DNA from 2 places in the Trichococcus sp. TS_SC_9 genome. Region 1 is predicted to be linked to the other one. Evidence: predicted binding sites of a transcription regulator. Region 1 holds the regulator's gene; the other holds the start of a gene.
The links. The regulator HrcA, encoded in region 1, represses chaperone genes, less so after heat shock. The targets are predictions, from matches to a motif close to TTAGCACTCNNNNNNNNNGAGTGCTAA.
Positions count from the first base shown of each region.

Region 1 (16,536 bases):
GTCGAGAACACTTGTGATTTGCTTGTCGGGATTGTCGTATTGCGGTCGATCAATTTAGTGAACACGCCACCCATTGTTTCGATACCCAATGATAAAGGTGTAACGTCCAATAATACGATATCTTTTACATCACCGGAGATGACTCCGCCCTGGATAGCAGCGCCCATTGCAACAACTTCATCCGGGTTAACGGATTTGTTCGGTTCTTTGCCTGCTTCTTTACGGACTGCTTCGATGACTGCTGGGATACGTGTTGAACCACCGACAAGGATGATTTCATCGATTTCGGAAGTGGATAGACCTGCATCCTTCAATGCTTGGCGTACAGGACCTTTTGTACGTTCAACCAAGTCATAAGTGATTTCATCGAATTTAGCGCGGGTAAGCGTCAATTCCATGTGCAAGGGACCTGCATCGCCGGCAGTGATGAACGGCAGGCTGATTTGGGTTGAAGTTACGCCGGAAAGATCTTTTTTGGCTTTTTCAGCAGCGTCCTTCAGACGTTGTTTCGCCATTTTGTCGTTTGAAAGGTCGATTCCGTTTTCTTTCTTGAATTCTGCAACCAAGTAGTCGATGATTTTGTTGTCGAAGTCATCTCCGCCTAATTTGTTGTCGCCGGCTGTACTCAACACATCGAATACGCCATCGCCCAATTCAAGGATGGAAACGTCGAATGTTCCGCCACCCAAGTCGAATACAAGGATTTTTTCGTCTTTGTCCGTTTTGTCCAAACCGTATGCCAAAGCTGCAGCAGTCGGCTCGTTGACGATACGCTCTACTTCCAGACCGGCAATTCTTCCGGCATCTTTAGTCGCTTGACGCTGTGCATCGTTGAAGTAAGCTGGAACTGTAATAACGGCTTTATCAACTTTTTCGCCCAGATAGTCTTCTGCGTAGCCTTTCAGATATTGAAGGATCATCGCTGAAACTTCTTGTGGTGTGTAGCTTTTGCCTTCCACTTCCACTTTGTAGCCAGCATCGCCCATGTGGCGTTTGATCGAGCTGATTGTGTTCGGGTTTGTCACTGCTTGGCGTTTAGCGACCTCGCCCACTTGGATTTCGCCATTTTTGAATGAAACGACAGATGGTGTCGTGCGATTTCCCTCTGGATTTGGGATGATTTTAGCTTCTCCGCCTTCTAATACAGCGACAGCTGAGTTTGTTGTTCCTAAGTCAATACCGATAATTTTGCTCATGATGTTATTCCCCTCTATATGAAATTTTTTTGTGTTTATCAATAAAACTATTCTGCCACAATAACCATTGCGGGTCTTAAAACGCGTTCTTTCAAGGTGTAGCCTTTTTGGACTACCGCGACGACTGTATCAGGCGCTTGACCTTCAGCAGCCGGCTGCATTTGAATGGATTGATGGAAATTTGGATCGAAAGGCTGGTCGATCGGATCGATCGGAGAAATCCCCTCTTTGGCGAAAGCTTCCGTGAATAAGTTCATGACCATTTCCAAACCTTTTTTCAGGTTCAAAGATTTTTCATCTTCCACTTCAATCGCTAATGCGCGTTCCAAACTGTCCATCACCGGCAACAATTCCTGTGCCAAAGACTGGGAACGGAATTTCGCCGCATCCTGTCTTTCTTTTGCGTTGCGCTTCTGAATATTGGCAAGTTCAGCCTGTAGGCGCAACAAGCGATCCTCCGTTTCGGACAAGGTCGCTTTCAAGGCTTCAACCTCACTTGCTTCCGTAACCGTCTCTTGACCTTCAACAACCGTTGTTTCAACGGTCGCTTGTTCCTGGTCCACTAATTCTTCGTTATTATCCACTTCAAAATCTCCTTTGTCGTGATTATTTGTTCAGATCATTCAAGCTATCAGAAAGTTCGTAACGCATAAATTTCATGATACTGATCATTTTTTGATAAGGCATATTGGTTGGCCCCAGTAATGCAATAAGGCCCTTACCGTTGCCGGCCGTGTCATAAGTAGCCGTAATCAAGCTAAAATTATGCAGCAGCTCATTGTTCAATTCCGTTCCAATCTTGACGCCGACGCCATCATTGGGGTTTGAAAAAAGCGCATGGATGTCCGGAGACCCATTCAGCATGCTTAAAATGGCTTTTACTTTATTCTTGTCCATCGTCGCATCCAAATGGTTCAGAAGATTCATGCTGCCGCCTACATGGAAGCGGTCATGCTCCAACTTCGCAACGATGTCATTGAAGATCGCTGTGAAATCGATTTTTGCATCGACGTACTTCCGGATAATCACCGGAATGTCCGTTTGCAGTTTAATGAATACTTCCTGCAGTGTGCGGCCTACCAGTTCCTGATTGAAGATGTTGACGATTTTTTCTATCTCAGAGGCTGAGAAGCCCGGCGAAACAGAAAAAATCTGATTTTCCACATGTCCTTTATCAGTCACCAATATGGCCATCACATGCCCTTCATTGAGTGCGACCAATCGGAACCCCGTCAATCGGCTGTCCTTTGTTTCAGGCCCGATTGCCAAAGCAGTGTAGTTCGTCAAAAAAGACAGCATTTCAGCTGATTTTTCGACAACCTGCTGCACTTCCTGGTAAGGATTCTGAAAACCATGCTTAATCGTCTGTTTGACGTCGTCAGCGACTTCTTCGCTTTCTTTTCCCAATAGTTGATCGACATAGTAACGGTAGCCTTGGATGGACGGAATCCTGCCGGATGAAGAATGCATTTTTTCCAAGAAGCCCAGTTCTTCGATCCGCATCATTTCGTTGCGGATTGTGGCGGAACTCAAGGACAATGCAGATTCCTTGAGAAGCGTCTTCGAACCGATCGGCTCCTCGAATTCGATGTAATGCCTGACAATTAAATCCAAAATTAGCAACTGTCTTTCTGTTAACAAGATTTTCACCTCACTTTAGCACTTGACCATAATGAGTGCTAACCATAAATAAATTTATCACGGGTTACAGGCTTTGTCAACGGAATACAATCATTTTTCATAACATTATGGACCGCCCACAGACAACGGACGCATTCACATCAAGAAAGAACGGAATACTTCGTTGCCGAGGAAAACACCTCTTTGGGTCAATCGGATCCTGTCGCCATCGACCCGAAGCAGGCCATCCGCAACCAAATCAGAAACGACAGCAGCATACTGATCCAACAGCGGGGTTTGGAATTTATCTGCAAAATGTTTTTGGCTGACGCCCACCATCGTGCGCAGTCCCAGAATCATTTCTTCTTCCATCTGTTCCTGTTTCGACAACTGCTGCTGACGGATGATCGGCAAGCTATTTTCGCGCAAAGGCGCCAGATACTGCTGGATCGGTCCATGATTGTGGTAACGGATACCACCGATATAGCCATGCGCTCCAGCCCCAAAACCGAAATAGGATTCATTTTTCCAATAAGTGAGATTATGTTGGGATTCATAACCCGGCAATGCAAAGTTGGAGATTTCATATTGATTTCTTCCGTTTTTTGACATCGTCTCGATAGCCAAAGCATACATATCGGCCTCTGTGTCCTCCGAAGGCAACGGCAATTTCCCTTGACGCATCAAGTTATAAAACACCGTCTTGTTCTCAAGGATCAAGGCATAGATGGAGTAATGCGGCAGATCCAATTCCAAGGCTTTTTTCAGACTATCTTCAAAATCGGCCATCGTTTGGTTTGGCAGGCGGAAGATCAGATCAATGGTCATGTTTTCGAATCCGGCTCTGCGGGCATCGGCCACAGAAGTGTATACCTGCTCGGCAGTGTGGATGCGGCCGATTTTTTTCAGGATATTGTTATTGAACGATTGGACCCCCATGCTCAAACGGTTGACCCCATAATCGCGCATGATCTTCAACTTTTCGAACGAAATACTTTCCGGATTGGCTTCCATCGTAAACTCGGCGCCCTTCGGCAAGGAATAGGTGCTGCGGATTCCGTTCAAAAGCTTCTCCAGTTGGCGCTCGTTCAGAGTCGTTGGTGTGCCGCCGCCGATATAGAAAGTGCTGATCTCTTCTTGAGGATGCAGTTTCTTCGATAACTGCATCTCCTTGATCAATGCATCCACGTATTCGTCAACCGGCTGTCCTTCCAAGAACACCTTATTGAAATCGCAATAGAAGCAGATATGTTCGCAGAAAGGGATGTGCAAATAAGCCGCTGCCATTTAGAGGGTCACCTCGTTCAATGGGTGATCCTGAAAATAGGCAATCGTATCCGCTTCATCACTTTTAAGCTGCGCAATCAGCTGGTCGACGCCGGAAAATTTTATCTCGCTGCGGATAAAATGGTGCCATCTGACGGTTACTTCTTCACCGTAAATCATTTTGTCGAAGTCCAGTATATATACTTCCACGGTTTTGTCGCGTCCAGCTTCAAAAGTGATGTTGTGCCCGATCGAAGCCGTGCCGCGATGCCAGATTCCGTTCACTCTGATGCTTACGATGTAAACGCCATTCCTTGGCAAGCGTGTGTGTTTTTCGGTTTGGATATTAGCAGTCGGGAAACCAAGTAGCCTGCCCCGCGCATCGCCATGAATGACCGTGCCGTCAATCTGATAGATATAGCCTAAATAAGCATTCGCTTTTTCCATGTTTCCTTCAGCTAATGCTTCCCGGATGTGCGTGGAACTGATTTTTTCGGCTTCGTCCTTCAATTCGGCGACTTCGATGACTTCGAAGCGACCTTGGGCATAGTTCACTAATTGCTTCATATCCGCGATTTCTCTAGGTCCATAGGTATAATCGAAGCCGGCAACGACTGCAACAGCATGCAGGCCGCTGATGTATTGGTCGACAAATTCCTGCGGTCTCAAAGAGGCAAACGCAGATGTGAATGAGATGACGAAGAAATAATCAACGCCCAGGCTCTCGAATAATTCGGCTTTGCGGTTGACGGTCGATAAATATTGCATCGTTTCTGGGTTCATCTTCTGGAAAACGATGCTCGGGTGATGATTGAAGCTCATGACGGCAAGTTTGAGGTTCTTCTTTTCGGCAACTTCCTTTGCGCGTTTGATCACTTCTTGATGCCCTCTGTGAACGCCGTCAAAGTATCCCAATGCCAATACCACTTGCTCATCGGGTATCAGTTTTTGGTCATAGGGATGATGTATATGCATTATTTCCATTGCTAAGGCAACTCCTTGGTGTTTATGATAGGAACATTTTTCTGGGTTTGATGAAACCGGATTTGGTCGGATGCGGTTCGTACATCGCCACGATTTTGTCCTGATAGGTGAATAAAACGGGCGCGTCCATTGTTTCGAATGGCCCCTCTTTCGGCAGAACAGCGCCATTTTTGACCTTATCCCACAGTTCATCGTCAAGCGCAACCTGATGATACGTTCCGAATACCGAGTCGATTGGTTTCAGCCGCGCGTCAATGTCGTTGTTCGCCATTGCTTCAGCCACTTGCTGCAGCGTCAAGCAATCCTCTTTTGTGAAGGATCCGCTCATCGTGCGCGTCAGGTTTGACATGTGCGCCGGATAACCCAAAGATGCACCCAGATCGACGGCCAAAGTCCGCACATAGGTCCCTTTGCCGCAAGTGACCCGGAAGCTCCAGGACATCGTTTGCTCTTCCGCATGGTAGACGGGTTCTGAAATCCGCACGAAACTCATGACGTGGATGGTTCTTTGCGGCCTTTCGACGGTCAACCCTTGGCGGGCGTATTCGTACAGCCTTTTTCCGTTCACCTTGACCGCGGAATACATCGGCGGAACTTGGATGCTTTCGCCTACCATGGCTTCCATCGCTGCATCGATCTCAGCCAAAGACAAGTCTTGCGCAACCGGTGCCTTCGCAATCGTTTCACCTTGGCTGTCTTCAGTCGTTGTGGCGATTCCGATAGTGATTTCTCCTTCGTAAGCTTTGTCCGTGTCAGTCAAAAACTCGACGACTTTTGTGGCTTTCCCGATGCAAATCGGCAAAACGCCATCAACTTCCGGATCCAACGTACCAGTATGCCCCACTTTTTTAGTTTTCAATATTTTTCTCAGTTTGAATACGCAGTCGTGACTTGTCATGCCGCGTTCTTTCCATAAAGGTAATATTCCGTCCATATGTCTGTAACCTACTTTCTTCTACAACTAACCTATTATAGCATAATCTATTCTACAGGAAAAAACATCAACATTAGAAGAATATGCTTACAATCATAATGATAACTGCGTTACTTTTTCTGTAAAATCTGCTATGCTAAAGGAAATAAGACTGTACTTGAGGAGAATCAACATGCCAAACTTCAAAATTGTGACCGATTCCACAACGGAATTGTCCGCAGAAGAAATTGACAGATACGGAATCACCGTAATCCCGCTTTCATCCATGATAAATAACGTGCTGTATCACGACGGCGTCACCATAACCAAACCTGAGTTTCTCGAAAAAATGATGAACAGCAAAGAGTTGCCAAAATCATCTCAACCTGCAATGGGCACTTTTTTGGATAAATACAATGAATTGACAGCTGATGGCAGCGAAATTCTGTCCATCCATGTCACCGAAACACTGAGCGGAACCGTTAATTCTGCTCACCAGGCGGCTAAACTCGCCCACGGTAAAGTCACTGTCATCGATTCGAAGTTTTGTGCAAGAGCCGCTGCTTTCCAAGTATTGGAAGCAGCCAAATGTGCCGCTGAAGGATTGACAGTGGCGGACGCATTGCCTCGAATCGCTGCCGTTAAGGAGCGCACCCTGCTTTACATCTGCATCGTCAACCTGGAAAATATGGTCAAGGGGGGACGCATTGGAAAAACGATGGGACGCATCACAACCTTATTGAACATCAAAGCCAACCTGAAAATGATCGACGGCGCATTGACTACCGATATCAAAGGCCGCGGCACGAAAGCAATCGTAAAACGCTACGAAGAGATTATCGAAGAGCTGAAACAGAAATACCTGGATGTTGAAGCGATCGGCATCACGCATGTCGGCTTATCGGAATATTCAAATCAAATCGTCGACATGCTGAATGCTGCGTTCCCCAACGCCCAGCTGTACACGTCCTACGCCAGCGCCAGCGTCATGACCCACGCCGGCCCCGAAGCCGTATCCCTCCAATTCTTAATGAAAAACAAATAAAAAATGCCGCTATCTCCCGAAAATGGGTAATAGCGGCATTTTATTTTCATATGAATAAGAAATAGGATGTTATCCCGGTCAAGAGTGTCCCCAAAGTGAAGACTACCTTGAAACTCAGGTGTTTCGTTTTATGGCGGAAATGATGCATCCCCAGCAGTCCGCCTAGGCCACCACCAAAAAATCCAAGCAGAAGCAGGTTTCGTTCCGGTATACGCCAGGCTTTTTGCCGCGCTTTCTTTTTATCGACGCCCATCAAGATGAAAAGAAACACGTTCGCTAGGATGAAATATACGAGCACTGGATCTCTCATTGTTTTCCGTAACCTTGGCTCTGTCTGATGATTTCCACGATAACCGCAACGGCCTTCTCCATTGATTGGACAGACACGAATTCATAGCGTCCGTGGAAGTTTTCTCCCCCGGCAAAAATATTCGGAGTGGGCAGGCCCATGAAGGACAACTTGGATCCGTCTGTGCCGCCGCGGATCGGTTCGATGATCGGGGTGATCCCCAGTGACTTCATCGCCGTTTCAGCCAGATCGACTGGACGCATATCCTCTTTCAGCACTTCCCCCATGTTGTAGTACTGATCGTGCATTTCGATTGTGATGCGTTCTTCAGTCCATTCCTTGTTCATGCGCTCCGCAAGCGAAAGCATAGTCGTTTTCCTGTTCTCAAAAAGATCCTTGTCATGATCTCTGATGATGTAGGTCATTTTACTTTCTTCCACATTGCCTTCGATGCCCAACAGATGATAAAATCCTTCGCGCTTTTCTGTTTGCTCAGGTACTTCATTTTGCGGCAAAGCGCTGTCGTAAGCGATGGCCAACTTGATTGCATTCACCATTGTGTCCTTGGCAGTGCCTGGATGCACATTTTTGCCATGGATCGTTACGATAGCTTGCGCAGCATTGAAGCTTTCAAATTCAAGTTCTCCCAATGGGCCGCCGTCCATCGTGTAAGCAAAGTCGCAGCCGAAAGCAGCCACATCAAAAAGATCAGCTCCACGGCCGATTTCTTCATCCGGTCCGAAAGCGACTTTTATGTCCCCGTGTTCGATGTCATCCGCTGCTTTTATCGCTTCCAACGCTGTGATGATTTCGGCGATGCCGGCTTTGTCGTCCGCACCCAACAACGTTTTTCCGTCAGTAGTGATCAAAGTCTGGCCGATGTAGTTCTTCAAAGAGGGGAAATCCTTAGGTGAAAGAAGCACCTGTGCTTGCGCATCCAAAATCAAATCGTTTCCCGCATAGTGATCCCAAATAAGCGGATTTACATTCGCCGCTTCAAAATCAGCTGTGTCCATGTGGGCGATGAACCCGATTGCAGGAAATTCTTTTTGGGAATTGCGTGGCAAAAGAGCCGTCACGAAACCATTTCCCTCATTATATTGGATATCCGAAAGTCCGATGGCTTCCAGTTCCGGCATTAAAATATTTTTTGCGAAGTCCACCTGATTTTGGGTAGAAGGCACGGTCAGGCTTTCTTCATCCGATCTTGTCTCGAATTTAATGTATTTCAGAAAACGGTCCACTAATTTTTCTTGCATTTATTGACATCCTCTCACAATTGACTGTCGAAAATAAAAGGATCCGTATTGATTTCGGAAGCGATGACTTCCAGATCCCACTCATTCTCTTTTTTCCATGTATTGAATAATTCCAATAATTTCGGTTTGCAGATCTGTTCGATGTGATGGCCCGGATCTATGACGGTCAATCCATCAGCCTGCATATCGTGGGCCGTGTGATAGTAGACGTCACCCGTGATATAAACATCTGCACCCTTTTTGATTGCTTTCCGATAATATTTGCCGGCATCCCCGCCGCAGATGGCAACACGAGAGATCGTCTGATCCAAATCGGCTGCGATAAAGCGCATGCCTTCGATCTGAAAAACATCCTTCACGTACTGGATAAAGGAACGCAACGACATCGGCAATGCCAGATTGCCGACCCTTCCCAAACCATATTCACGCTGGAAATTATTGATTGTATAGATTTCATAGATGGGTTCTTCGTAAGGATGCGATTCATACAGCGCCTCCAATACTTCCGCCAAATACTTGTCTTCGACGATCATCTCAATTTTCTTTTCTTGCACCGCTTCGGGTTCGTTGATGTGGCCGATGGCAGGTTTTGCGCCTTCTAGCGGAGTGAAGCGACCTACCCCTTGCGCTTCATAGGAGCAGTGAGTGTATTCGTCGGAAATGTTCCCCGCGCCAGCATCTGTCATAGCGACACGGACACGATTGCATTCCGCATTCGGCACGCATACGGATATTTTTTTCACAGGAACGCGCTTCGTGACGTCCATAATTTCAACATCCAACAGCCCCAACGCCTCAGAGAGCCAATCGTTCATCCCGTTATTCGCGTTGTCCAGATTGGTATGGGCCGCATAGACGCTGATGTCATGTTTCAGCAGATCCACATACATCTTTGTTTGTTTGTCTGAAACGTCCAGATTTTTTAGCGGTCTGTAAATCGGGGGATGATGGGAGAAGATAAAATCGACTTGCTTTTCGATGGCCTCCTGAACAACTTCCGGACGGACATCGAGCGTCACCAAAATACGGTGGACTGGACGGCTCAAGTCTCCCAAATGGAGTCCCACCGGATCCCCTTCCTCTGCCAGCCAAGTCGGAACATGCGATTCGAATAACTCGATGAATTCATAACCAGTAATGCTTTTCATCCCAGCACCTCTTTAATTTCATTGATTTTATTGATCACTTGCTGTTCTTTTTCGTTCAGATTGTTGCTTGCTTTTTGCATGCTGTCCAATATGTATTGGCATTTGTCGATTTCGGATAACCATTTTTTGCGGAACGTTTCATTTTTTTTCTGAAGCAGGAAACGGCCGAAGCTGTATTCCAACTCCGTGTAGTTTTCTATCGTCCCTGCATTTTCGGCAACGATGATTTCATAAATCTTTCCGTTTTCTTCCAATATCGTTTCATCGATGATTTTGTATTGATGGGCAATCAACCATTCACGCAGTTTCTTTTCCCCATTATTGGGCTGAAGGATCAACCGTTCCACACCAACCAATTTATCTTTTAGTCTGCCTTTTTCCAGAATTTTGGAAATCAAGTCCCCACCCATTCCGCAGATGGTGACGACATTTATATGATCCATCGGCTCGATCACATCCATGCCGTCGCCAAGTCTGGCACTGACACGATCGCCAACTCCTGATGTTCTGATCTGTTCCGTTGCCGATTCGAAGGGCCCTTTCACAACTTCCCCTGCCAATGCGTAATTAATGACGTCGCGCGCTGCCAAAACACAGGGCAAATATGCGTGATCCGAGCCTATATCGGCCAGTCTGGCATTTTCAGGCACAAAACCTGCGACTGTCTCGAGTCTTACGGATAATTGTTGATTGTTCAACCTTATCCCTCCATTTCCATTTTTGCTGATAGCTCTATTTTAGCATAATTCTATTTCATATATCCCATTAATCCTCATATCAGTCAGAAAATGGCATAAGAAAAACCCGAGTGCAATACCTCGGGTTGGGGTGCTTATTACTCAAGAAAGTCTTTTAATTGTTTCGAACGGCTCGGATGACGCAGTTTGCGCAAAGCTTTCGCTTCGATTTGACGAATCCGTTCGCGGGTGACGCCGAATACTTTCCCAACTTGCTCCAATGTCCGTACATTGCCATCATCAAGTCCGAAACGCAGACGCAAAACGTTTTCCTCACGGTCGGTCAAAGTGTCCAACACTTCCTCAAGTTGTTCCTTCAGGAGTGTTTGGGCAGTATGGTCAGCCGGACTCAGGACTTCCTGATCTTCGATGAAATCGCCTAAATGGGAATCATCTTCTTCTCCGATAGGCGTTTCCAAAGAAACCGGTTCTTGGGCGATTTTCAGGATTTCTCTGACTTTTTCAGTCGGAAGGTCCATTTCGGCACCGATTTCTTCCGGTGTCGGTTCGCGTCCTAGATCCTGGAGCAATTGACGTTGGATACGGACCAATTTATTGATTGTTTCAACCATATGCACAGGGATACGGATTGTTCTGGCTTGGTCAGCGATGGCACGGGTGATGGCTTGACGGATCCACCAAGTTGCGTAGGTGGAAAATTTGAACCCTTTGGTGTGGTCAAATTTTTCGACAGCTTTCATCAGACCCATGTTCCCTTCCTGGATCAGATCCAAGAATTGCATCCCACGGCCCACATAACGTTTTGCGATGGAAACAACCAGACGCAAGTTGGCTTCAGCCAATTGTTGTTTCGCTTCCTGATCGCCTTCTTTGATGCGGAGAGCCAAATTGACTTCTTCCTCTGCATTCAACAAAGGCACACGGCCGATTTCCTTCAGGTACATGCGGACCGGGTCGTTGATTTTCACTCCGGGAGGCACAGCCATCGGGTCTTCTTCTTCATCTTTTTTGGCTGCTGCTGGTTTTTCAGGCTTCACTATTTCTTTGGCAAGTTGACGAGCAGTCGGACCTCCGTCTGCGTCTACGACACTGACACCGCCGTCTTCCATTTTTTGTATGAGCTTATCCATTGCATCCGCGTCCAATTGGAAAGGTGTAGCTATCTTGTCGGCCAATTCGTCGTAGAAGACGGACCCCAATAATTTGTGTTCTGCGATCAGCTTTTTGGTTACCTGTTCTAACGTGAAACCTTGATCATTTTTTTCGATTGCCATAAAATGATTCCTCCATTCGATGCGGGCTATTTCTTTGTTGCTTTTAATTCTTTTGAGAGGGAAACGATTTCCAACATGATTGTCTTCAGACGCTCATTGTCATTTTTCTTTCGGGCTTCCTTCATTTCTGCCTGTTTCTTGGTCAGCTGGTCCTGAAGGGACGACTTGTCCCGGATGATATGGACGAGATCCTGAATTTCTTGATAGGTGACTTCCGAATCCAATTGGAACCATTCGATCTCCGTAATAACATTTTGAAGTGCTTGATTGTTGATGCGGTCCAAAAAGTGGTCGATATTCCCGACCAACCCCGTCTGCCTGAAAAACTCTTCATACAAAATGTAGATTGTTTGATAATCATCGTGGATGAAATTGAAATCTGCATCAATTTCGTTCAGATACGACCAGACTTCTTCGAAATGAAACAGACGGTAAAGCAGTTGTTTTTCACTTTGCTCTGCCTGGGTCACTTTGCGTTTGTTCGTGCTTGGATACACCGCATGAGAGGCTGCATCAGGCGACATGGTTCGCCTGACCGGCTCGCGTTCAGGCCGTTGCTGCAGCACCTCTTGTTGATACCCCTTCAATTGCTTCTGCAGGATATCTACCGGAATACTGAATTCATCCGCGATATCCTTCATGTAAAGCTCTCTTTCGATCAAAGACTCTAGGGGGGCCAATGCCTTAAGCATGGTTTCGATATAGGTGATGCGATTTTTTTCGGAATCCAGATTCAGATTCATCTTGAGGTAGCGTGAATAGAACTGAATGACCGTTTCCCGGTTGTTTTTCAGTGCCTTGGCGAACGCCTCGTGGCCTTTCTCTTGGATGTATTCATCCGGATCCATACCCGCTTCCAGCGGGAAAATCGAAATATCGAAGTGCTTGTTGCGTTCCAGTATTTCTATGGCGCGCTTGGTCGCTTCGACACCGGGACGATCGCCGTCATAGGCAATGACAATTTTGTCGGCTGTCTTCGTCAGTATTCGGTTCTGTTCATCCGTCAGACTGGTCCCCATGGAGGCGACGCCATTTTTAACACCCGCTTGCCAAGCGGATATGACATCCATATACCCTTCAAATAGGATCACTTCTGAATTTCTCCGGATTTCACTGCGGGCTTTGTCGAAGTTGAAAAGGAAATCCCGTTTGTTGAACAACAGTGTTTCGGGGCTGTTCAGATATTTTGCTTCATGGTAACCTGTTTCATCCGCTGGGGTTGCATGCAGAATTCGGCCGGAAAAAGCGACCGTCTTTCCTTTAGCGTTCCGCAACGGGAAAATGATCCGGGCTGAGAACCGATCGAAAAGTTCGTTTTGGCCTTGCCTATCCGTGAAAATACCACTTTCCTGAAGGAGTCCTTCATCGAATGCCTTCGCTTTCAGCATTTGAAAAAGTGCTGTCCGATTGGATGGAGAGAAACCTATTTGATATTCTTTTAGTGTCTCCGGCGTGAAGCCGCGTTGGATCATGTAATCCAGCGCAGCTTGCCCCGTAACGGTGTTCATGAGCACCTGATGGTAAAAAGCCGCAGCTTCCTCATGGATTTGGATCAATTTTTCTTTTTTTGACTGAAGCGGATTATCTTGCGCATGGTTTTCGTACGAGAAATCCAATTCAATGTTGCTTAATTCGGCTGTCTTAATGACTGCTTCAACGAATGAAATACCCTCGACATCCATCAAAAAAGTAAAAACATTCCCTCCTCTTCCGCAGCTGAAACAGTGAAAAATCTGTTTTTCTTCTGCTACAGAAAATGAGGGGGTCTTCTCGTCATGGAACGGGCAAAATCCGAAATGATTCTTGCCTCTTTTTTTGAGTTGTACATATTGGCTGACGACATCAACAATATTTGTTTCGGTTCTGATCTGCGCTAATTTTTCTTCTGAAATACGTTCTGCCAAATGTCTCCCACCTTGAAGAAATGTCTTCATTTTATAAAAACGCGCATAAAGATGCAAAATAAATTTTACCACATCTGCACAACACATGCAAATATTTGCTCAGGCGGGCATCAAAGCGGTGATCTTTGCTGTTCTTCCTTCAGATCTGGAACTTTCACAAAAAACAACAGGATCCCGCCGATCACGAACAGGATGATCAGGGCAAAAACCCCATCCAACGAGTTTCCTGTCAGCTGCGAGATGACCCCGACAAGCAGCGGACCGACCACTGCCGCAAATTTCCCGAAGATGTTATAGAATCCGAAGAATTCGTTCGCTTGCTCTTTGGGAATCAGTTGGCCGAATAAGGATCGGCTCAACGCCTGCACGCCTCCTTGGGCTGTACCTACAAGAAGCGCCAAAATAATGAATGTCAGCAAGGAGTCCAACTGCAATGCATAGATGCAAATGAAAATATACGTTACAATACCCACAAAAATCATGTTCTTGTTGCCGAACCGTTTGGATGCACGCCCGTACAGGATGGAGAATGGGAAAGCCACGAACTGGACAACTAGCATGACTACAATCAGTTCATTCGAAGAGAGGCCGATATCCGATCCGACCGCAGTCGCCATTTTGAAGATGGTCCCAACCCCGTCGATGTAAAAGAAATAAGCCAGCAAAAACAAAAAGGCTTGTCTGTATTCCTTGATGTTCTTCAGCGTTTCCCATAATCTGAGGAAACTCTTGCGGATCACGTGCGGTTCTTTTTCGATGTAATAGTTCTGCTTGACATTCTTCCAATAAGGGATGGTGAAGACGAACCACCAAATCGCAGTAAGGATGAAGCCGCCTTTCACAATGCCACTGGTGCTCACTGGCAAAATGCCGGTCAATTGGAAAAAAATAAAAATGACGAACGGGATGGAACTGCCGATATAACCCCAGCCGAAGCCTGCAGAGGAAATGCGGTCCATCCGTTCATCGGTCGTCACGTCCATCAAGGAGCCGTCATAGAAGATATTCGCTCCAGAAAAACCGATAACCGAAAACATGTACAATCCCAACAGAAACAGCCAATTTGCAGCAGGCACAAATACGAACCCGATTGTTGCGAAAATACCGGCCAATGTAAAGCCTGTAAATAAAGGATTGCGGAAGCCTTTGTAATCCGCGACGGCTCCCAACACAGGAGCAAGCAGCGACACAACCAAAGTGGCGGCCGCATTCGCATATCCCCAATAGGCTGTCGAGTCAGCATCCGTCAATCCGCCGCTTTCCGCGATCGACTTGAAATACAAAGGGAATACCGCCGTTGTGATCATGATGGAGTAGGCCGAATTCGCCCAGTCCTGCATGATCCAACTTTTTTCTTCGGTGGTATAACGGCTTAGCTTTTTCTCAGTTCCCATATTACCCTCCCCTGTTCTTTTCGTTCGACGAGAAACACCTTGTCTGACCCATCATAACGAATGGACAAAGAATGGGCAACACCCAATAGTAGGATGTTGCCCATTGTTTTTCAATTATTTTATTCTTGTGCTGCTTCATCATACTCAGCCAATATTCCCTCAATCAAGGTCCAGGCTTTTTCCAAACCCTCACCCGTTTCTTTCGAGAACATGATCAAGGACTCATCACTCGGAAGATTCAAAGCTTTTTTGATGCGGTAGAAATGTTGATTCCATTTTCCGCGCGGAATTTTATCGCATTTGGTGGCGATGACCGAATACGGAAGATTGTAATATTCAATGAAATCCTTCATTTGAATATCGTCTTCGGTAGGCTCGTGACGAAAATCGACAATCAAAAAGACATGTTGTAACGTATCCCGTTGTGTGAAGTACGTCTCTAACATTTGGCCCCATTTTGCCCGTTCCGTTTTTGAAACTTTTGCGTAACCATAACCCGGAACATCCACAAAATAAAATGAATTATTGATCAGATAGAAGTTCAAAGTCTGGGTCTTTCCCGGTTTGCTTGATGTCCGCGCCAACGCTTTGCGATTGATCAGTTTATTGATGAACGATGACTTGCCCACATTGGACCGCCCCGCCAAAGCGATTTCTGCAAAGCCAGTGGCCGGGTATTGTTTGGGATCGACCGCGCTCATTACGATTTCCGCATCTTTTACGTGCATTTATTTCCACTCCTTTTCAAAGCCGTCTGCAATTGAAACGACGCTTAATACTATTTCTGCAACCGACTGTCATGATTATGCGAAAAAATCCGGAAATCAGATTGGAAATTGTCTGATTCGCCGGACTTCAAACGCAAGCTCATGTTTAGTTGATCTGTTTACCGTCTTCATCGAACAGCAACGGCGCACCGATGCCATTCACTATGTTATCGGTTATGACGCACTTCACGATTTCATCTCTGCTTGGGATATCAAACATGATGTCCAGCATGATGTTTTCGATGATGGAGCGCAATCCACGAGCACCTGTGTTTCTTTCCAGTGCCTTTTTGGCGATGGAGCGTAATGCGTCATCTTCGAATACCAATTCGACGCCATCCAACTCAAGTAATTTTTTGTATTGTTTTACCAAGGCATTTTTTGGTTGTGTCAGAATATGAACTAAATCGTCTTCTGTCAACTTTTCCAACGCAGCCATAATCGGTAAACGACCGATAAATTCCGGGATCAACCCGAATTTCAACAAATCTTCCGGTATGATCTGCTGCATGATGCTCTTGTCTTCCAAATGTTTGGCTTGCGGAGAGCCGAAGCCGATGACTTTCTCGCCAAGACGCTCTTTCACGATCGTTTCGATGCCATCAAAGGCACCACCAACGATGAATAAAATGTTCGTCGTGTCGATTTGGATGAACTCTTGCTGCGGGTGTTTTCTGCCGCCTTGCGGTGGAACGTTCGCAACAGTGCCTTCCAAAATTTTAAGCAGCGCTTGTTGAACCCCTTCACCACTTACGTCTCTCGTGATCGATACATTTTCA
Region 1 covers NZ_CM149591.1:2,660,160-2,676,695, forward strand. Annotated here, with positions in the region: gene dnaK (molecular chaperone DnaK) at 1-1,196, opposite strand, end outside; partial or broken gene grpE (nucleotide exchange factor GrpE) at 1,244-1,783, opposite strand; gene hrcA (heat-inducible transcriptional repressor HrcA) at 1,803-2,837, opposite strand; gene hemW (radical SAM family heme chaperone HemW) at 2,973-4,103, opposite strand; gene ribF (riboflavin biosynthesis protein RibF) at 4,104-5,066, opposite strand; gene truB (tRNA pseudouridine(55) synthase TruB) at 5,089-6,000, opposite strand; gene AC0J5I_RS12965 (DegV family protein) at 6,173-7,024, shown strand; gene AC0J5I_RS12970 (DUF1294 domain-containing protein) at 7,071-7,334, opposite strand; gene pepT (peptidase T) at 7,331-8,572, opposite strand; gene AC0J5I_RS12980 (Nif3-like dinuclear metal center hexameric protein) at 8,587-9,720, opposite strand; gene AC0J5I_RS12985 (tRNA (adenine(22)-N(1))-methyltransferase) at 9,717-10,418, opposite strand; gene rpoD (RNA polymerase sigma factor RpoD) at 10,556-11,692, opposite strand; gene dnaG (DNA primase) at 11,719-13,596, opposite strand; gene AC0J5I_RS13000 (MFS transporter) at 13,707-14,990, opposite strand; gene yihA (ribosome biogenesis GTP-binding protein YihA/YsxC) at 15,110-15,718, opposite strand; gene clpX (ATP-dependent Clp protease ATP-binding subunit ClpX) at 15,864-16,536, opposite strand, start outside.

Region 2 (16,536 bases), 920 kb from region 1:
CGTCTTCAAGGGTCAAGACGACGTTTCCGCTCTCTTTTGCGATCTCGAAGGAGAAGCGGGCGGAACGTTCATCGCCTTTCGGTTTGTCCATCCGGTCCATTTTTTCCAGACGTTTGCGGCGGCTTTGCGCCATCTTGGTCGTGGAGGCGCGCGCCAGGTTACGGGCGACGTAATCCTCCAATTTGGAGATTTCATCTTGTTGCTTCTCGTAAGCCTTCAATTCCTGTTCCAGGCGGGCGGCTTTTTCGGTCAGATAGTAAGAATAGTTCCCTTTGTAGTGCTGGATCTTGTGGCGGCTGATTTCGTAGACTTCAGTGGCGACTTTGTCCAGGAAATAGCGGTCATGGGAAACAATCAAAAGCGAGCCATTGTAACCCATCAGATAATTTTCCAGCCAAGCCAGCGTGTCGATGTCCAGATGGTTGGTGGGCTCATCCAAAATGAGCAGATCGTTCTTCTCAAGCAGGATTTTGGCCAAAGCGAGCCTTGTTTTCTGGCCGCCTGACAATTGGGAGATTGGGCGATCATAATCTTCTTCGTAGAACTGGAATCCGTGCAACACCGAACGGATTTCAGATTCGTAGCCGTATGCATTCTTTTCATGCAGGGTATGCTGAAGATGGTCATAGCGTTCCAAAGCTTTTTGATACGCCTCCTCGTCTTCGAGCAGGTCCGGATCCCCCAACGCGAAAGCGGCTTGCTCAGCCTCTTTGCTTAATCGGATAAGGGGGGCAAAAATGGTCAACATTTCTTGCCAAATCGTATTGGAGGAATCGACCGCGCTATGCTGATCCAAATAGCCGATTGTAACTTCCTTGCTCTTGGAAACAGAACCGGCATCCGTTGCTTCGATGCCTGCCAAAATCTTCAGCAGGGTTGATTTTCCTGCTCCGTTTCGGCCGACGAGCGCAATGCGCGAATGGTCCTGGACGGTAATTTGAATATTATCGAATAAGACGCTCGCCCCAAAAAGGCGCGCCAAATTTTGTCCTTGTAGTAAAATCATATGTAGTGTCCTCTTTCTAAATAAATACTCACATTTATCCTTTCCATTTTATCACAGCAAGCACTGATTCGATAGGGACAAGCAGAGTTATTGCTATATTCACGTATTTGTGCATGTGAAATTTATTAATGACCCCGTTTACAATTAGTATTGTATTTCACATATTGTTCAAAAAAGGCTTCACAATCAAGTCCGGTTTCGAACAAATTAGTAGATTTTTCACAATCAGATGCTATAATAGTCAATATGAAATGAAAGCCTAAGTATGTGAACATACTTTTTAAAGTTTGTGCATTCGGACAAACAATATGAGGTACTAAATGAACGAGGAAAGAAGAGGAGAAAATAATGTCGACGAATGATATTCCAAAAGCTACGGCAAGGAGGTTGCCGATTTACCACCGCTACTTGCGCTTTTTGCATAACGCTGGTAAAAAACGTGTTTCATCCACTGAATTGAGTGAAGCAGTAAAAGTGGACAGTGCTACTATCCGTAGGGATTTTTCATATTTTGGCGCACTAGGCAAAAGAGGATACGGCTATGATGTCGAGTATTTGTTGGATTTCTTCAGCAAAACATTGAATCAGGACCGTTTGACGAACGTGGCTCTGATAGGTGTGGGTAATTTGGGACATGCCTTGTTGAACTACAACTTCCATGTAAGCAATAACGTCCGCATCAGTGCCGCATTTGATGTCAATGAAGGCATCGTCGGCAAAATCCTTAGCGGTGTGCCGGTTTATCCGATGACGGATATGGTTGAGCAATTGCGCATCCAGCAGATTGATGTAGCCATTTTGACCGTTCCCCAGGAAGTGGCGCAGGATGCCACTAACCGATTGACTGAAGCGGGCGTTCGCGGCATCATGAACTTTACCCCAATCCGTCTTTCCGTTCCGGACAATGTCCGCGTTCAGAATGTGGACTTGACGAATGAATTGCAAACATTGATCTATTTCTTGGACAATGACATCGGCTGAGCAAAGTCGATAGCCGAGTAGAAGAGAACGCAAAAAGAAGGATGAGGCTGCCTCATCCTTCTTTTTTTTTTAGAGCTGAACGAACCCGTTCAGCTTTTCCTAATTTTTATCCATGCTGTCTTTGATTTTCAAGTAGGCATTGAACATGCGTACGCCTTTCACAACATCACTTGTTGCGAACAGCACGCTGACGATGGCCATGAATCCCCAGCCTGCAGTATTCACAGCATCGACTGCCAGCCAGATGAAGAGGACGGCGAAAACGAATCGAATGATTATTTGAATTAATAGATTTTTTAAAGTCATGTTATTCCTTTCTTCTTCCTAAATAGCGTGCTCCACGAGTCTTACGAAATGAGTTGGGACAGAATCGGCAAGGCGGACACGGCATTCATCAACGCATGGGCAATCATCGGAGTCGCTATGTTTCTTGTCCGGTAATAAAGGAAAGAAAACCAAAGACCCAGAGAGCCGTAAACTAAATAGTGCCCATCATTATGTGCAATCGCAAAAAGCAAAGCGCTGATAGTGGCCGCGCCGACTATCCCGATCCCGTCAACCAGATGGGTGACAATCGCTTTACGGAATACAAATTCCTCCATCACAGGTGCAAAGATGATGATGTTGAAAATAAAGAACGGGTAGCGGTTTGTCAAGTCCAGCAACACTTCCGTATTTTCGGAAACGACTGGCATCTTGAACAAAAGATACTCCACATTCATCGCGACGATCTGAATCAGGACAGCTCCCATGAAACCGAAGAGTCCGTTCGTGAGCGTTTTTCCGATTGGGGCAGCCGGTTGATCCGTAAGACTGTTTTGTGGTGTCCATTTTTTTCTGCTATTCCATGCTACCATAAGGACAGTCCCTAGGAAAGCAAAGAATAGCGAGAGATTCATGGCGGCCGCAATGCGATCTGCCTCCGGAATGAACAAAAGAATCAAGACCGGCAGAAACTGAGAAGCGAGATAGATGAGGATGATCTGTATGGCTAACGTTAACCTTGAACGTATTTTTTTATTCATATTAATAGTACCTTTCTGAGAGAACTGACGTTTTTGCGCTTGATAAATAGTATAGCACAGTAGCGCTCAAAAATAGAATTGGAAAAAATCGGCTTCCCTCTTGCAAATTAATTGGAGATTGATTAATATAGAAATGTAACTTAGCACTCTGAGTTGGTGAGTGCTAAAATGATATTATTTTGGAGGGGTCATCTTGTTAAAACCATTAGGAAACCGTGTTATTGTAGAAGTTGCCAAAGAAGAAGAAAAATCTATAGGCGGCATCGTTTTACCGTCATCCGCTAAAGAAAAATCCCAAACAGGTACCGTTATTGCTGTTGGCACAGGTCTCGTGACAGATAACGGGGTAACAATCGAAATGACCGTTAAGGCCGGAGATACTGTCCTTTTCGAAAAATATGCAGGCACAGAAGTTAAATATGCGGGAACAGAATACTTAGTGATCAAAGAAAGCGACATCGTAGCAATCCTGGACTAAAAATATAATTCATGAGGTGAATCGATAAATGGCAAAAGACATTAAATTTTCAGAAGACGCAAGAGCAGCAATGCTTCGTGGTGTAGATATCTTAGCAAATACCGTAAAAGTGACTCTAGGACCCAAAGGACGCAATGTCGTTTTGGAAAAAGCGTACGGCTCTCCGTTGATTACGAATGATGGCGTGACAATCGCCAAAGAAATCGAATTGGAAGATCGCTTCGAAAATATGGGAGCGAAACTGGTTGCCGAAGTTGCTTCCAAAACAAACGACATTGCCGGTGATGGTACTACAACTGCCACTGTTTTGACACAAGCCATCGTTCGCGAAGGGCTGAAAAACGTTACAGCAGGTGCAAACCCAGTGGGCATCCGTCGCGGTATTGAGTTGGCTACACAAGCAGCTGTAAAAGGTTTGGCGGAAATTTCCCAAACCGTAAATTCGAGAGAATCGATTGCGCAGGTTGCTGCCGTATCATCCGGATCGAAAGAAATCGGCGAATTGATTGCTGAAGCAATGGAAAAAGTCGGCAACGACGGGGTCATCACTATCGAAGAATCTAAAGGGATCGAAACCGAATTGGATGTTGTCGAAGGCATGCAATTCGATCGCGGATACCTATCGCAATACATGGTCACTAACAACGATAAGATGGAAGCTGAATTGGAAGCACCGTACATCCTAATCACGGATCGTAAATTATCCAATATCCAGGACATCTTGCCTTTATTGGAACAAATTTTGCAACAAGGACGCCCATTATTGATTGTTGCTGATGATGTTGACGGAGAAGCACTTCCAACATTAGTATTGAACAAATTGCGTGGAACATTCAATGTAGCGGCAGTCAAAGCACCTGGTTTCGGTGACCGTCGTAAAGAAATGCTGCAGGACATCGCAATCTTGACAGGCGGTACAGTCATTGCTGAAGACTTAGGCTTGGAATTGAAGGATGCTTCCGTAGAACATTTGGGTCGTGCAGGCAAAGTTGTCGTAACCAAAGATTCCACAACAATCGTTGAAGGAGCTGGCGAAAAAGCAGCTATTGAACAACGTGTGGCGGTCATCCGTGCGCAATCAGCCGAAACAACTTCAGAGTTTGATCGTGAGAAATTGCAAGAACGCCTTGCGAAATTATCCGGTGGCGTCGGCGTCATCAAAGTCGGAGCGGCTACAGAAACTGAATTAAGAGAACGCAAACTGCGTATCGAAGATGCTTTGAACGCAACGCGGGCTGCTGTTGAAGAAGGTATCGTATCCGGTGGTGGTACAGCCTTGATCAACGTTCAAAAATGCGTCGAAGCGTTGGAACTGACCGGCGACGAAGCGACAGGTGCACGCATCGTAGCACGTTCATTAGAAGAGCCAGTGAGACAAATCGCTGAAAATGCAGGAAAAGAAGGCTCCGTTGTAGCCGATAAGATCAAAGGCCTTGAAGTTGGCATGGGTTATAACGCCGCAACCGACGAATGGGTAAACATGATTGATGCAGGAATCGTCGATCCTACAAAAGTGACACGTTCCGCATTACAAAATGCAGCCAGCGTTGCTGCCTTGATCCTATCGACAGAAGCTATCGTAGCCGACCGTCCCGCCCCAGCCACACCCCCATCAATGGACCCAGGCATGGGCATGATGTAAAAATTAGGATACGATGAATTGCGTTTAGAGGGTGAGCACTAAGAGGATAACCACAAAGCGGACGTTTTTTGTCCGTGTGTGGTTATCCTCTTAGGCGGAACCCTCTGCAATTCAGAGTTCAACTATAACAGTGTGTGATGAATCCTGAGCTCAGAGTTTGAGCACTAACGAGGTTCAGGACCAAGCAGCCCGGTTTTGGCTGAGTGGGCATGAACAGCGTTAGGCGGAGAACTCTAGGATTCAGAACCGTTCTATATAGGATGAACTGTTTAAGAAAGCGAACAATCACATCCTTGCAACCCATAAATAGAGCTGACCAACATAATTTTGTTGGTCAGCTCTATTTTTTTACCTTCTATTATGGAAAAGCACCAATATATGGTTTGAAAATAAAAAAAATTATCCTTATGAAAAGCTGTTCCATCAATGTTTTTGGATGGTTTTGAATGAAAGTTAATGTTTTTGAAGGAAAATGATTGCTTTATTCCCGTGTGGGTGGTATATTTTTGTTCGAGAGGTGATAGAAAGTGCTTACAGAAGAACGGCATAAAATCATTCTAGACACTTTAGCAAAAGACAATATCGTAAAACTGCAGGACCTAGTCGATCAGACGGGCAGTTCTGAATCCACAATCAGACGGGATTTGAGCACTCTAGAAGAGGCCGGCTTCCTGATCCGTGTACATGGCGGAGCAAAGAGGAACTACAGTGTTTCCGCTGAGGACAGGATGGAAGATAAAACATCCAAAAACGTTCAGGATAAACAACGGATCGCTGAAAAAGCAGCTCAATTGGTAAGCGATCAAGACATCATCTTTTTGGATGCCGGATCGACCACCTACGAAATGATTCCCTTCCTGAAAGGCAAGAGCATCCTCGTCGTCACCAATGGCGTCCCGCACGCCAGTTTATTATCGGATATACAAATCGAGACGATCCTTATAGGCGGCAAAATCAAGATGGAGACAAAAGCAGTCATCGGACCAGTCAGCCAAATGCAAATGAGGAATTACCGTTTCAGCAAAGCTTTTCTTGGCATCAACGGCATCGACAAGCAATATGGCTTCACGACGCCGGACACCGAAGAAGCGGCCATCAAGCGGATAGCCATTGAAAATGCAGCACAAAGCTATGTCGTTGCGGATGCTTCGAAGTTCAAACAAGTCAGTTTTGTGAAGGTCTGCGACATTGAGGATTGTGGCATCGTCAGCTACAATGTCCCGTCGGAAATCAAACGTAACCTGAAAGACAGTACAACTATTTGGGAGGCTGAATAATGATATATACAGTAACATTAAATCCATCCATCGATTACATCGTCCATTTGCCCGCTATCGAGTTGGGCGAAGTGAACCGTATCCAACAGGATTTCAAACTGCCGGGTGGCAAAGGCATCAACGTTTCCCGCATCCTGAACGAACTGGAAGTGGAAAATACCGCTTTAGGGTTCCTTGGAGGTTTCACCGGAAAATACATCGAAGACTGGTTGGAAGCGGAAAAAAGCAAAACGCATTTCACGCATGTGGAGGAAGCGACCCGCATCAACGTCAAGATCAAGTCAGGAATGGAGACTGAAATGAACGGTCCAGGCCCGAATATCGAGCCTGCAGTCGCAGAAGAATTCCTGAAACAATTCGATGCGCTTGATCCGGAAAACGACATCGTAGTCTTGGCGGGAAGCAAACCTGCAAGCTTGCCGGATGATTATTATCAGACCATCATCCGCAGATTGACGGACAAAGGCGTACCGTTCCTGATCGATACGACCGGGGAAGAACTGAAAAATGCGTTGCCTTACCATCCGTTATTGGTGAAACCGAACCACCACGAATTGGCGGAATTGTTCGATACCACTTTCGAAACGGATGAGGACATCCTGCCATACGGCAAGAAATTGCTTGAAGGGGGAGCGCAATACGCAATCATCTCAATGGCAGCTAAAGGAGCGATCCTTTTCACTCCGGAAGGTGTTTACCATGGTACAGTACCAAAAGGGGTACTTAAAAATTCAGTAGGGTCCGGAGATTCAATGATTGCCGGATTTGTCGGAACATACATGAAGACGCACGACCCGTTGGAAGCATTCAAAGTCAGTATCGCTTGCGGAAGCGCAACCGCTTTTGCCGACGATTTAGCCAAACGCGAAGAAATTGATACTCTAGTCAAACAAGTCACTATCAGTCAGCTATAGGGAGGAGAACTTATTAATATGAAAATCAATGATATCTTACTAAAAGAATTGATGGTTATGGATTTGCAAGCAACAACTAAAGAGGGCGTCATCGATGAAATGATCGCAGGTCTTTCCACTAATGGCATCATCAATGATGTTGCGGTTTACAAAGAGGGCATCATGAAGCGCGAGTCACAAACATCCACTGGTTTGGGCGACGGCATCGCAATGCCGCATGCCAAAAACAAAGCGGTCATCAAACCTGCAGTTGTTTTTGCAAAAAGTGCAGCAGGTGTGGACTATGCTTCATTGGACGGTCAACCAGCACATCTATTCTTCATGATTGCGGCTCCAGAAGGCGCAAATAATGTTCATTTGGAAGTTTTAGCGTCATTATCCCGTTTACTTATCAATCCTGATTTCACTGCATCATTGAAAAAAGCTCAGACTCCAGAAGAAGTTCAAGGTTTGTTTGCGGCAGCAGAAGCTAAGCGCGAAGCCAAAGAGCAAGCAGAAGCAGCAGCGAAAGCAGCTCCAGTAGCGGCAACCGAAACGAAGAGACCTTTCGTCATTGCAGTAACGGCTTGTCCTACAGGGATCGCACACACGTATATGGCGGAAGATTCATTGAAACTGATGGCTGAAAAAATGGGCGTCGATATCCGCGTTGAAACGAACGGCTCGGATGGCGTCAAGAACGCCTTGACAGCCGACGAAATCCGCCGTGCTGATGGCGTCATCGTGGCAGCTGACAAAAAAGTTGAAATGGCGCGTTTCAACGGTAAACACGTTCTTCAAAGACCGGTAAGCGACGGCATCAACAAAGCTGAAGAATTGATCACAAAAGCAATGCGTCAAGAAGCACCGATCCTGAATGTTGAAGGCGATACATTCTCATCCAGCTCAAGCGACGAAAATCCATCAATCATCGGAAGAATCTACAAAGATCTGATGAACGGTATTTCACACATGTTGCCGTTTGTTGTCGGTGGTGGTATCCTGATTGCGATTTCCTTCCTGTTCGAAACGTCATTCGGTGCTGACAGTACGTTGTTCATTTCCTTTATGGCAATTGGTGGAGCGGCATTCAGCTTCCTGATTCCGATTTTGGCCGGTTACATCGCAATGAGTATCGCAGATCGTCCAGGGTTGCTTCCAGGTATGGCGGGCGGTTACTTGGCTGTGCAAGCAAATGCCGGATTCTTGGGCGGTTTGATTGCTGGTTTCTTGGCAGGATACATCATGGTTTATCTGAAGAAAGCCTTTAAAGGATTACCGCGGGCATTGGATGGCATGAAGACAATTCTCTTATACCCTGTGTTCGGTCTATTGATCACTGGTTTGTTGATGTATTTCTTGGTCGGTCCTGTCTTCTCCACAATCAATACAGCTATGATTACCTTCCTGGAAAACTTGGGTACTGGTAACGCGGTGTTGTTGGGTGCTGTTCTTGGCGGTATGATGGCAATCGATATGGGTGGTCCATTCAATAAAGCAGCTTATGCCTTCTCAATCGGTATCTTCACGGATACTGGCGATGGCAGCTTGATGGCCGCTGTAATGGCTGGTGGTATGATTCCTCCATTGGCAATCGGTATCGCAACCTTGATTTTCAAAAATAAATTTACAGATATCGAACAAAAATCTGGACTTTCCAACATCTTGTTGGGCCTTTCCTTCATCACTGAAGGTGCAATTCCATTCGCTGCAGCAGATCCGATGCGCGTTATCGGCTCATCCATCCTTGGTTCAGCGATTGCAGGTGGTTTGACGCAACTATGGGCAGTTTCGATCCCTGCACCACACGGTGGCTTGTTCGTAATCACATTGGCTAACCGTCCGTTGATGTTCTTGCTTGCTTTATTGATCGGAACAGTCGTTTCAGCGTTGACGTTGGGTCTGTGGAAAAAAACTAAGACACAAGAAGTCGCAAAATAAATTGAATCATGCATTGAGAGAACAGACTGGGCATCCCCCTAACTGTTCTCTCTTTTTTGCTGTTCCGAAAACAAGTCTAATAAATGAAAACGGTATGACAGATAAATGAGAATAATGTAAAAAAATGGGATGATTTTCATGGCAGATATGCTATAATGCATATTGTTAAATAAATGAAAATGTAGATATCAGTTCATGCATAAAAGCAACGGATATTGAAATCTGTATAAGGAGGTAAAAGCATGGCAGCAAAGGAATCAATCAAAAAAGTGGTTTTGGCTTACTCAGGTGGATTGGACACGTCAGTCATCATCCCTTGGTTAAAAGAAAATTACAACAACTGTGAAGTAATCGCCGTAGTAGGAGACGTAGGACAAGGTGATGACTACAGCCGATTGGAAGAAAAAGCGATCAACTGTGGCGCATCGAAATTGTATGTTGCAGACTTGAAGAAGGAATTCGTCGAAGAATTCATTTGGCCGACATTGCAAGCAGGCGCTAAGTACGAAGGACAATATTTATTGGGGACTTCTTTCGCCCGTCCGATCATTGCGAAAAGAATGGTAGAGATTGCGCATCTGGAAAATGCTGATGCGATCGTTCATGGAGCAACAGGGAAAGGGAACGACCAGGTCCGTTTTGAAGTTGGCATCAGAGAATTCGATCCGAACATCACGATCATCGCCCCTTGGAGAGAATGGGAACTGACTTCCAGAGAAGATGAATTTGCGTATGCTGCTGCACATAACGTGCCGCTTCCGATTACGTTGGAAACAAACTACTCAAAAGATAAAAACTTATGGCATCTATCGCATGAAGGCCTTGATCTGGAAATGACAGCCAACGAGCCTGATTACGATAAAATTCTGGAGATGTGCGTGACGCCTGAGAAAGCTCCGGACGAAGCGACCTATGTTACCCTGGAATTCAAAAAAGGCATACCGGTCAGCCTGAACGGTGAAGCTTTGGACGGCATCGCTCTGATCGAAAAATTGAATGTGATTGCAGGCGCGAACGGCGTCGGCATCATCGATATCGTGGAGAACCGCTTAGTCGGCATGAAATCAAGAGGCGTTTATGAAACGCCAGCTGGAACTGTGCTGTACCATGCCCACGATAAATTGGAACAGCTTTGCCTGGACAAAGACACGTTCCAATACAAACAATTGCTTGCCAACAAATATGCGGAGCTTGTATACAACGGATTGTGGTATACACCATTGCGCAAAGCATTGGCTGCATTTGTTGAGGAAACACAACAGAATGTCGAAGGTTTCGTGAAGATGAAGCTTTATAAAGGCAACATCACTGATGCTGGCGTTGTCAGCGCGAAATCATTGTACAGCGAAAGCTTCGCGACTTTCGAGAGCGACGATGTATACAACCATACTGATGCAGCCGGCTTTATCCGTCTGTTCGGATTACCTACATCCATCCGTGTCATGAAAGAGCAAGCTGAAGATCAAGCGACACATGAAGAATTGAAAGATCTTTTAAAATAAACAACCGGTATTAGTGTCTCTTGACAACTAGTCCGCTCTGGAACGCCCTCATCAGGCAATAACTCCTGATGAGGGCGTTCTTTTTCAGTTGTTGGATGGAAACCCTGGAGGATGACGCCGCAAGCAGGCCGTCATCCAAAAATGGAGGGATATTGCATTTCCAAACTTTGATATCCCAAAAGAATAAACTATGATAAAATGAATGCATTCATATTTAGCTAGTTTAAGGAGGAGGAGATTAAGCGTGAATCAAACAGGTGAATGGAACAAAGCCCGTAAAATTATCATCGGCATCATTGATGTGCTGTTGTTCATCGGATCATTGCTGTTATCTTTTTATTTAAAATTTGGAAGAAATATACCATTGATAAACTTCGATGCCTTTCAGGGCAGCATTGCCTACGTCTCAGTGATTTTCATCATCGTTAATATCCTGTTCGGTACGTACATATTTTATAACAAATCGATCAGTGATTTCTTGTTCATCACGGTCATCGGACAATTCGTTCTTTCGTTGATCATCATGGCGCTGACTTTTGCCGGGCGATGGTTGGCATTCCCGCGATCGGTCATTCTGATCAACTTTTTTGTGGGAACAATCCTTTTGTTCCTGTTCCGCGTAATGGTTTTCAAAATGTATCAGAGCATGAGCGGAAGCAAACGGGTCATGATTGTCGGGATGGAAAAGGAAGTATTTGCGGCAGTCGACAACTTCACGAATACAAAAAGTATCCGCCATATGGTGACGCATGTCGTCCTGTCGGATTATTACGAAAATGTTTTGCGGCACCTAGAAGAGATTGATATCGTCTACTTAGCGAGCCAGATCGAAGAATCTGAAAAACTCAAGATATACGATCTGTTGACGAGCAAAGAGAAGAAGATGTTCTTGAATACCAGCTTTGAAAATCTGATCATGGTCAATCCGAACATGATGAACATCGAAGATGAAAGCATCATCGAGGTTTCCCCGTTCCGTATCTCGGCAGAAGATGGTCTTATGAAACGGATCATCGATATTGCAGTTGCGCTGATCGGTATCGTTATTACCTCGCCGATCATGGCAGTTACGGCTTTCTTGGTGAAGAAAAGTTCCGAAGGTCCCGTATTCTACAAGCAGACACGAATCACCAAAGACGGCAAGGAATTCGAAATTTTGAAGTTCCGCAGCATGGGTGTGACTGCTGAGAAAGATTCAGGCCCGGTTTTGGCAACAAGCAATGATATGCGCGTCACAAAAGTCGGCAAATATCTGCGCTCCCTGCGCATCGATGAGCTGCCGCAATTGTTCAATGTGTTGCTGGGCGATATGTCTTTGGTCGGACCCCGGCCGGAACGTCCCTTCTTCGTTGATCAATTCAAGGAATTGAACCCGCATTATTACCTGCGCCACAACGTTCGTGCCGGTATTACCGGATATGCGCAAGTGTACGGGAAGTACGCCTCCGACTTCAACAGCAAGCTGAACTTCGATCTGATCTACATCAAGAAATATTCCTTGATACTGGATTTGAAGATCATGCTGCAAACGGTCAAGATCTTGTTCGATAAAGTATCATCCCGAGGTGTGGATGAAAGCGAACGAGCGATTCTGACCGAGCAAGAGATTGAAGCACGCGGCATCAGAGTCATTTATTAAAACGAAAAGTAAACCATCCTGCCGGGCGTTTTTCCGCCCACCAGGATGGTTTTTTGTTTACACAGAAATGCCGGTTGTGTTTGCGGGAATATAGGCTAATCACTATAATCAATCTGATGGATTTTGGACAAAAAAGCGGAAATGTATGGGGAATTGCGTTACAATAGGTAAATAGAGCACTTCCTTCTGCAGTACCGTGACAGAATGCGGAGGCGTACGATCAAAGATGAAATGAGTGAGTTGGATGAGTTTTGATTATAACGATGATAGTTTAGCTTTGCATACTGATTTGTACCAAATTAACATGATGAAGACTTATTGGGATGAAGGCATTACCGAAAAACATGCAATTTTTGAACTGTACTTCCGGAAGTATCCTTTCAATAACGGCTATGCAGTCTATGCGGGGCTTGAGCGCTTCGTTTCCTACATTCAGAATTTACGCTTCACGGATACGGACATCGCCTATTTGCGGGAGCATGTCGGCTACGAGGAAGGTTTTTTGGAGTATCTGAAAAATTTCCGTTTCTCGGGCACGATCCGTTCCGCTTTGGAGGGGGACCTCGTCTTCGCGAATGAACCGATCGTCCAAGTGGAAGGTCCGTTGGCGGAATGCCAGTTGATCGAAACGGCCTTATTGAATGTCGTCAATTTCCAAACGCTGATAGCGACAAAAGCCGCACGTCTGCGCTACGTCTGCGATGATGAGCCATTGATGGAATTCGGTTCCAGAAGAGCACAGGAAATGGATGCCGCCATTTGGGGCACACGCGCAGCCTACATCGCGGGATTCAATGCCACGAGCAATGTCCGAGCTGCTAAACTGTTCGGCATTCCGGCTTCTGGTACTCATGCCCATTCGATGGTGCAAGTTTATCGAAATGATTACGATGCCTTCATGGCTTATGCGCGTTCCCACAAGGATTGCGTATTCCTGGTGGATACGTATGATACGTTGAAATCGGGCGTGCCGAATGCCATCAAAGTCGCGCGGGAAATGGGCGATAAGATTAACTTCAATGGCGTACGCATAGACAGCGGGGATATGGCCTACATTTCCAAAAAAGTCCGTCAGCAATTGGACGAGGCAGGCTTTACCGATGCGAAAATCTACGCATCGAACGACTTGGATGAATTGACCATCTTGAACTTGAAGATGCAAGGTGCAAAAATAGATGTCTGGGGTGTCGGCACCAAGCTGATCACCGCTTATGACCAACCCGCGCTTGGAGCGGTCTATAAATTAGTTTCTATAGCGGATGAGAGCGGCAAAATGGTGGACACGATGAAGATCTCCAGCAACGCCGAAAAAGTTTCCACACCCGGCAAGAAGCAAGTATGGCGAATCACCCGCAAGCGTGACGGCAAGTCGGAAGGGGACTACATTGCGCTTTGGGAAGAAAAGCCCGATCAAGAGGCGGAACTGTATATGTTCCATCCCGTCTTCACTTACATCAATAAGACCATCACTGACTTTGAGGCGCGTCCCGTGCTCCAGGACATCATCGTGGATGGTGAAGTGGTTTATGAATTGCCATCGCTCCAAGAAGTAAAAGCCTTCTCGGAAGCGCAGATGAGCGGTTTGTGGGATGAATACAAACGAATCCTGAATCCGGAAGACTATCCGGTCGACTTGTCACAGAAGACGTACGATCACAAGATGTCCACCATCAAAGCCATCAAGAAGCAAATCAAGGAAGAAGCGTCATTATTGGAAAGCACTAAATAACCAATCAAATCAATCAAGGGGGAATAGGTATGCGTCCACTACAAAAAGAGATTATTGCTGCATTAAGAGTGAAACCGGAAATCGATCCAAAAGAGGAAATCCGCATCAGCATCGATTTCATGAAAGATTATTTGGCGGCACACCCGTTTTTGAAGGCATTCGTTTTGGGCATCAGCGGAGGGCAGGACTCCACTTTGACGGGGCGGTTAGCCCAGCTGGCGATCCAGGAAATGCGTGACGAGACAGGCGACGACAGTTACCAATTCATCGCTGTCCGTCTTCCGTACGGCATTCAATTCGATGAGCACGATGCCCAGGCTGCACTTGCCTTCATTTCCCCTGACCAAAAATTGGTCGTCAACATCAAAGAAATGGCAGACGCTGCACTCGATGCGCTTGAAGAAGCCGGCCTCACCATCACCGACTTCAACAAAGGCAACATCAAGGCACGCCAACGCATGATCGTCCAGTTCGCGATAGCGGGCGACAGCAACGGGGCTGTTTTGGGTACTGACCATGCTGCAGAATCCGTGACCGGTTTCTTCACGAAATTCGGGGACGGCGCAGCCGACTTGTTGCCGATTTGGCGCTTGAACAAACGTCAAGGACGCCAATTGTTGAAAGAACTGGGCGCACCGACACAGCTCTACGAAAAAGTACCGACAGCGGACTTGGAGGAAGACCGGCCTGCTTTGCCTGATGAAGTGGCTTTGGGAGTGACGTACGAGATGATTGATGCTTATCTGGAAGGCAAGGAAATACCGGATAAGGAAGCAACAATCATCGAAGGCTGGTATACGAAGACCGAGCATAAACGCCACTTGCCGATCACGGTCTATGACAGTTTTTGGAAAGAAGCCTAATCTGTTCAGATAGTGGGGTTTTGCAGTGAAAATCAGCAAACAAAATAAAATGATGCAAGAAAATCAAAATCTGCAGTGCAAGAGTGGGGGGCACCTCCTGCTCCTGCACTGCTTCAGCTTGTTGGCGACCGCTTTCGTGGTCCATCTCTTTCTTCAATGGACCCAAAATGATCTGGATGCCGGACTGGTCGTGAATTTTGTATTTGCTTGGCATACCGAGAAGTTCCTGATCAGTACCGGCGTGTTAGTGACGCTTGGGCTATGGCTTTGGGCGCTGGTAGGGAATATCCGCTGGGCGAATGCATTGTTGTTGCTGTCGGGGGGAATCTTTGGGATGGCGACCTATGAGAAGATGCTGCAGCGCAACGAGCCCGTTTATCCGAGCGATTTGAAGATGCTGACGGAGGCCACCTTCCTTTTGGAAATGCTCAATGGACGGGCATTGGCGGTGCTTAGCCTTGTGTTCATCCTGTTTCTGGCATTCGTACTTTATTCCTTGCGTCAGGCCAAATCCAAGCAAACCGTGAAATTGGGATGGAAATCACGCGTGCTGCTGTTCGTTGCAACAAGTTTGGCACTCGGTTATGCAGGCCAGTTCCAGCAGGAAGGCAACCTGCTGAAGAAAGCCTATGACAGAACGGCGTATTGGATTCCATACAGCCAACAAATGAATTACTACAACACCGGATTTGTGGCCGGCTTCCTATACAATCTATCGGCAGCGCCGATGGAGATGCCGGCGGATTATTCACAGGAAAAAATCGATGAGTTGAAGGTAACCTATCAGCAATTTGCTGACGAAATCAACGCAGAAAGAACAGCTGTGTTGCCCGAAATGAATGTCATCTACATCATGAATGAAAGTTTTGCGGACCCGCTTGAGTTGGAAGGATTGGATCTGCAAAGTGATCCGATTCCGTTCACGCGAGCCTTGATGGATACAAGTTACAGCGGCGAGCTGTTGTCCCAAGGATATGGCGGTGGAACCGCCAATATCGAATTTGAGGCTTTGACAGGGTTCTCGATGGAGCCGTTCGCTGCGAACATCACGACGCCCTATACGCAGTTCCTGTCCACGCAAGATGACTTTCCATCCGTCGTGTCCCGTTTGGAAGAAGCCGGCTTCCGTACCACAGCGATCCATCCCTACAATACGACCATGTATAAGCGGTTGGAGAACTATGAGACTTTGGGATTCGATTCTTTTCTTTACGAGGACACGATGACGAATACGGAAAAGCTGGATACCAATCCGTACATTTCGGATGCAGCCGCGTACGCTGAAATAACGGCTATCCTGAAAGCCAGCGAGGAAAAAGATTTTATCCATTTGGTGACGATGCAGAACCATACGCCTTATCAAAATAAATACACGGTAACGCCATCTGCTGCTGAAACCGGCATTGCCAGCCAGACAATCCGGAACTATCTGCAGGATCTGCAGTACAGCGATCAAGCGTTGGCGGATCTGTTGGCAACTCTGCAGGAATGGGACGAGCCGACCGTCGTCGTGTTTTGGGGGGATCATTGGCCGAGCGTTTTCGGAGAGGATCTTTATGC
Region 2 covers NZ_CM149591.1:479,514-496,049, reverse strand. Annotated here, with positions in the region: gene AC0J5I_RS02220 (ABC-F family ATP-binding cassette domain-containing protein) at 1-1,006, opposite strand, end outside; gene AC0J5I_RS02215 (redox-sensing transcriptional repressor Rex) at 1,355-1,987, shown strand; gene AC0J5I_RS02210 (DUF4305 domain-containing protein) at 2,087-2,293, opposite strand; gene AC0J5I_RS02205 (CPBP family intramembrane glutamic endopeptidase) at 2,335-3,012, opposite strand; gene groES (co-chaperone GroES) at 3,206-3,490, shown strand; gene groL (chaperonin GroEL) at 3,519-5,132, shown strand; gene AC0J5I_RS02190 (DeoR/GlpR family DNA-binding transcription regulator) at 5,660-6,409, shown strand; gene pfkB (1-phosphofructokinase) at 6,409-7,323, shown strand; gene AC0J5I_RS02180 (PTS fructose transporter subunit IIABC) at 7,342-9,243, shown strand; gene AC0J5I_RS02175 (argininosuccinate synthase) at 9,486-10,745, shown strand; gene AC0J5I_RS02170 (sugar transferase) at 10,948-12,384, shown strand; gene AC0J5I_RS02165 (nicotinate phosphoribosyltransferase) at 12,629-14,113, shown strand; gene nadE (ammonia-dependent NAD(+) synthetase) at 14,143-14,976, shown strand; gene AC0J5I_RS02155 (LTA synthase family protein) at 15,002-16,536, shown strand, end outside.
Region 2: groES (co-chaperone GroES) is a predicted target of HrcA. The motif match lies at 3,153-3,179, and genes of this name have one in related genera.